2 regions of the Paenibacillus sp. UMB4589-SE434 genome follow, and region 1 is predicted to be linked to the other one. Evidence: riboswitches for the same ligand, from Rfam matches in the RefSeq annotation. Region 1 holds a riboswitch; the other holds the start of a gene.

What was found. Region 1 has a riboswitch for S-adenosylmethionine ahead of QP775_RS23925 (methionine ABC transporter ATP-binding protein). Riboswitches for the same ligand answer to the same signal wherever they lie in the genome.
Region 2: it holds a riboswitch for S-adenosylmethionine, as region 1 does, so the genes downstream of both, metA (homoserine O-acetyltransferase MetA) here and QP775_RS23925 (methionine ABC transporter ATP-binding protein) in region 1, are expected to answer to the same signal.

What each region holds. Positions count from the first base shown of each region.
Region 1 is NZ_JASOYK010000010.1:103,819-106,999, reverse strand. Features, by position in the region: gene QP775_RS23935 (MetQ/NlpA family ABC transporter substrate-binding protein) at 1-205, opposite strand, end outside; gene QP775_RS23930 (methionine ABC transporter permease) at 302-973, opposite strand; gene QP775_RS23925 (methionine ABC transporter ATP-binding protein) at 973-2,001, opposite strand; SAM riboswitch class I at 2,377-2,534, opposite strand; gene QP775_RS23920 (Cthe_2314 family HEPN domain-containing protein) at 2,593-3,181, opposite strand, start outside.
Region 2 is NZ_JASOYK010000006.1:250,376-253,556, reverse strand. Features, by position in the region: gene QP775_RS19790 (aminotransferase class I/II-fold pyridoxal phosphate-dependent enzyme) at 1-776, opposite strand, end outside; gene metA (homoserine O-acetyltransferase MetA) at 778-1,719, opposite strand; SAM riboswitch class I at 1,858-1,998, opposite strand; gene corA (magnesium/cobalt transporter CorA) at 2,504-3,181, shown strand, end outside.

The sequences.
Region 1 (3,181 bases):
TCAATTTAGGAGCAATATGCTTTAAAATTTCTGCATGTGGAACTGGTGTAGCACCTACAACCAATTTTGTTGTTTCTGCTGCGGAATTCCCACCATTACTTGCAGTCCCAGCGTTATTCTCTGCAGTCTTGCCGCCGCAAGCGGTCAGCATTGCCACCAGACCAATCAGTGTTAATACGAGTGTAAGTTTTTTGAAATTTTTCATTTTTATTTCTCTCCCTTCCAAAATAAACCCCTGTGATTTGTTGGTGACTGACCTAAGAGGCTGTCATCTATATGAAGCCCGATTGAGCGTGCTTCCTTACTTGCGAGTGTAATGACGAACGAATCGGTCGCCAATCCATTGCAAAATTTGCACCATTACGATCATAACTGCGATCGCAATGATCATAACACTGGTCTCATAACGCTGGTAGCCATATCGAATCGCCAAGTCACCAAGGCCGCCACCGCCTACAAGTCCAGACATTGCTGTGTAGGAAATTAGAGTGACTGCCGTTATGGTCGTACCAGCAATCAAGCCAGGCATTGCTTCTGGCAATAACACCTTGCGTACAATCTGCCAGGTTGAAGCTCCCATCGCTTGCGCTGCCTCGATAACACCACGATCTACTTCGCGAAGTGAAGTTTCGACGAGTCGAGCAAAAAATGGCGCGGCTGCGATGACCAAAGCAGGAATGGCTCCCTTCACACCGATTGTTGTCCCAATCAGCACCTTCGTAAACGGCAATATCGCAATCATCAGAATGACAAATGGAACCGATCTCAACACGTTCACCATAAGCGATAATAAGCTGTACATTACTTTGACAAACCAATGACTGGACTTGCCTGACAAAAATAAGAGAACGCCTAATGGCAGGCCGATGATAAACGTAAACAGTACCGAGAATCCTAGCATATTCAGCGTGTCCGCTGATGCCTGAGACACCTCGCTCCAGTTCACTTCACTGAAGTCAATTCCGAATACCATTACGCAATCACCTCCACGTCAAGTCCCTGCTTCACCAAGGCTTCAAGTGCCGTCTGCAAAGTCCTTGCTTCCCCGTCTAGTCGAACGACCAACTGCCCATAAGGTGTATCCTTCATACGAGAGATTGTACCTTGCAAAATGGCGAATTCGATGCCAGCCTCAGATAATACGCGGTGCAGAATCGGCTGATAAGTGACGTCGCCCAAATAATTAATCTTAACGACGCGTGAGCTGTCACCAGCCTGAGTCTTAAACGATGTCCATGGCTGCAGCTCTTCATGATGGCTCTCTTCGAGAATAAACTCTTTAGTAACCGGATGCTGCGGCTTCAAAAATACGTCTACTACAGGACCCTGTTCTACAATTTTGCCGCCATGTATAACGCCAACCCGGTCACAGATCGACTGGATAACATGCATTTCATGCGTGATCAGTACAATCGTAATGCCAAGGCTGCGGTTGATTTGCAGCAGCAGCTCCAAGATAGAATTGGTCGTCTGCGGATCAAGCGCAGACGTTGCTTCGTCACACAGCAGCACCTTGGGATCATTGGCAAGCGCCCTTGCAATACCGACACGCTGCTTCTGCCCACCAGACAATTGAGCCGGATACTTATCACGGTGCTCCTCCAGACCAACCAGTCGAATCAATTCATTGACTTTGGCCTTTACCTTGTCCGCAGGCGTCTTATGCAGGCGCAGCGGAAACGCAATATTGTCGAACACCGTTGCGGATGACAGCAAATTAAAATGCTGAAAGATCATGCCAATCTTGCTGCGCTGCTTCTGCAGCTCTTTGTTTGACAACTCCGTCATTTCAATTCCGTCAATAAGGACGGAACCTGACGTGGGCCGCTCCAGCAAATTAATGCTGCGAAGCAAGGTACTCTTGCCTGCACCGGAATGGCCGATAATACCGAACACTTCACCTGCTGACACATGCAAATCAATATGTTCTAAGGCGAGCATGCCTGCGCTTGATTTGCCCTGCGCAGGATACCGCTTGGATAATTGTTTGATCTCAATCAAAACTTGTGACACCATCCTTCCGACTTACTTTAGGATGCACTTCTTTCCCATTTTAACATCGGGTTAAATCGGGAAGACCACATCATTCCATAAATCTTACCTTGTAATATACAACTTAAACCTGCAACTTTCTAACTTGCATCCCATTGTTCAGGATTGCCGCTACATCTGTGTCACTCTCAGCACCATCGCTTTCGATTGCCGAAATCGATGCAGCCTACCTTATATCTCATGGCAAGCCGCATTTAACAGTTTGTGGACACCCCATGCAAGCAGATCTTGTATAAATAACAAGAGCCCCCTCTTGGCAGATGCCAAAAGGGGGCTCTCGAAAATCATATCGCCGGATGGCGCGGATGAGTCGAAGTCTCCCTTTCCTCATCTGCCAAAGCAATCACGCTTTGAAGGAATTAGCACCTTGATCATTATGCAAGCATGCTTGTCGCGATATTCGCTGACATAAGCACTACCGGGCTTGCATAATCGGTTGCCGGGCTTCATCGGGCCTGTCCCTCCGCCTCTCTTGATAAGAAAATGGTTATGAAGTTAATTCAGAGTATATAGCAGGGAATTAACCTTGTCAACATCCATTTATTTGCTTTCGTTACCATTTTTCATACTGAGTAAATGTGTAAATATAGCGATTAAGACCTGACAAACCGCCTCATATCCATCTTTTAGGTCATGGACGTTTGCCTGGATGTTCTCGAGTTTTACTTTATCGTTAAGGCTGCGATGTCGCTGCCACAAGTCATCCTGCATTTCAGCGTTCATATGATGAATTTCTGTATTGCGGCGCTTGCGTAAGCGCTGCAAGGAGTCTTTATGGACGTCCTTCAAATGCATAAGCTCCCTAGTCAATGCAGGTGTCGTATTTAAATAATTCATTTGCCTCAAGACGGTAAAAAACGAAAATCGGTTCTTCACCTTCCCTGTATCAAGCTGCAAAGCCTCATTTAACAAGGTTCCCACCTTATCAAGCACCGAGAACAACCGAATAAAACCATTCTTGTAGAAATAGACATGACGATAGTAATTATCCAGTTCTTCTTCATTCATTTCCTCTTGATATTGCTTCGTAACCTGACTGGCAAACCGATCAGATGCATACATGCTCTGCTCTAACTCATCAAGAGACGTTTTCAATCCTACCGTCCACACTTCGATCTTGCGCCAATCA
Region 2 (3,181 bases), on a different contig from region 1:
CGCTCCATACGCAGCGCTAACGTCTTCATTCCGCGCATGAGCTGATAAGAGTCACTCGGACTAAGCACAGCACCAATAGAATTATGAAGGAAAGCCATCTCTTCGGACAATTCTTTACCCTTTGTCACGATAAGTCCAGCAAGTACATCATTGTGTCCGCCCAAATATTTGGTAGCACTGTGTACGATAATATCCGCTCCCAGCTCAATCGGACGCTGGAAAAACGGCGTAAGTAATGTATTGTCCACGATTGTCAGCATGTTATGGGACTGCGCCCACTTGGCAACAGCTTCAATATCGGTAATCATCATAAGCGGATTCGTAGGGGTCTCGATAAATATAGCTTTAGTGGACGGTTGACGAACGGATTCTATCGCCTCAAGATCGTTTGTATCCACATAAGAAGCCGTCACACCAAACCGGGACAGCAGTCGTTCTAGCATACGATAGGTGCCACCGTATAGATCCAAAGAGACAATCAAGTGATCACCTTGTCCGAATAGGGCAAAGACGGTCTGAAGCGCCGCCATGCCCGAACTACAGGCAAAACCTGCATCTCCGCGCTCTAACAAGGCAGCCGCATCCTCCAACACCGCCCGAGTCGGGTTCTTGGTCCGAATGTAATCAAAACCTGTACTCTGTCCTAGGCGAGGATGCCGATACGCGGTAGCTTGATAAATTGGGAAGGTTACTGCGCCTGTCGTCGGCTCCTGAATGGAACCAATTTGCGCTAATTGGCTTTCCATCCGATAAGACTGCTCGTCACGGTTAATCATGCTATACACCTGCCCCTTCTTTACGTACTGCTACAGAACGTAGTTCATACGGCGTTTCTTGGTATACATAGTAGTTAAGCCAGTTGGAAAAAAGTAAGTTGGCGTGCCCTTTCCATGTTGAACGCGGTGTTTTGGTCGAATCATCATTAGGATAGTAGTTACACGGCAGCTCCATCTCCATTCCTTTAGCAACATCCCGATCATACTCCCACTTCAATGTACACGTGTCATATTCGGAATGGCCTGTTACAAAGATATGACGTCCGTCTTCGCTCGCTACCAAGTATACGCCTGCTTCGTCCGACTCAGATAAAATTTCCAAGCCTTTCTTCTGCTCAATGTCCTCTCTGCGGACTTCCGTATGACGAGATTGTGGTACTAGAAATAACTCATCAAAGCCGCGAGTCAACTTGACATTCTCCTTGCTCAATGAATGGTGGAATACACCAAAACACTTATTAGAAAGCGGATGTTTGGGTACACCGTAATGATAATACAGCCCAGCTTGTGAGGCCCAACAAATATGCATGGTTGATGTCACATGATCCTTGGACCACTCCATGATGTCGCAGAGTTCCTTCCAATAGGTTACCTCTTCGTATTCCATTTGCTCAACAGGAGCACCTGTAATGATCATGCCGTCAAATTGTTCATTTTCTACATCTTCAAATGTCTTATAGAAGGACGACAGATGCTCCGCCGATGTATTTTTGGATACGTGGGTCGCAGGATGAAGCAACGTCACATCCACTTGCAGCGGCGTATTCCCGATTAGACGTAACAACTGTGTTTCAGTGGTCTCTTTTGTCGGCATTAAGTTAAGTATAACAATTCGCAGCGGACGAATATCTTGTGTATAAGCGCGTGATTCGTCCATGACGAATATGTTCTCCTGAGTCAATATTTCTTTCGCCGGCAAATGGTCCGGTATTTTAATCGGCATGACGCTCTCCCCCTTCGAAATGTGTCCTGAAAGATGAACAATAACGTAAGCAAATTCGACTTTTGTTAAAATTGAATACAAAAAAACCTTTCTCTGTATGATACGAGAAAGGTCATGCCTGCATATATTCATGCGCCTCTCTCATCTATCAGCTGCCGGGCGCAAAACATTCGTCTACACCATGCATCTGCAAGAATTAGCACCGCTGCGCAAAACATACTGCTTGCGCCGGTTGCCGGGTATCATCGGGCTTGTCCCTCCACCTGCTCTTGATAAGATTGCCATTTGCTTATGAAATTGGTCATCAATTGGACTTGGTAATAATTTAAGGCATTGGCAAGCATTTCGTCAAGGGTCAAATCACATGTAATGGCAGTACACCATATATTGAAGGCATAAGTTTCATCTGAATATCCCTTGAAAGGCTACTAATGCCGCGTTATACTAGACAAGTGCTTCAGACCTAACGGATTAAAAGCACTTGTTTACATTCTATTTTGTAGAGGTGAATTTCGGATGGATGGCGACCCGAGGCCGTGCCACGGTAAGAACGGACAACCGAATATGACGATTCGACGATCACGTAAGCTTGTGCTTGTGGCTGTCGTTAGTTGTTCGCGCTTGAGGGACCCTATTATGGTGTCCTTACACGCCTGACTCTGTTCATTCACTCAACACTGTGAACAACTTCACCATCCCCGCATCTTCACGTTGCTAGTTATGAATCGTCATGATAACGACGACGCAAGCTACCGATAAGCGGTGGTATGAAGGAGTGATGGTGATGAAAATACGTCTCGTCAACGACGGTGTGTTTACACCGATCGAAGACATTAATGTCACATTGACCCCGCCTGATGCAGGATTCTACTGGATCGATGCGGACGTTGATGATCTTCTTGTATTACAGCCGATGTTTCATATTCACGATCTCGCAGTTGAGGATTGCCTAAGTGAGGATGAACAGCGGCCGAAGATGGAAATATACGAAGGTCATTACTTCATTGTGATTAACAGCATTCGGTTTGATGATGAAGAAATATTTCTCCGTGCTTTAAATATTTTTCTTGGCAAACACTATCTAATTACCGTTACCAAGCAGAAAATTAATGAATTGCGTACCGTTAAGCCCTTGCTGTGGGAACAGGAAGTGAGCACGCCGGACCGTATGCTCTATATACTTGCTGACACCGTTGTAGACAACTACTTTACGGTTGCGGATCGAATTGAAGCCAAGATTGACAATCTTGAGGAAGTCGTACTCGTAAATGCGAAGAAATCTCACTTAAACGAAATCATTAATCTGCGAAGCGAGATCTTGTGGCTTAAGAAGGGACTAGGTCCGCAGAAGGAAGTACTCCTTGTTCTGTATCGCAAAGACTTGCGGCTTATTGATGATAACCTCCAGAAATATTTTCGCGACATTTATGAAAATGCTGTTAAAGTGGCTGAAACATTTGAA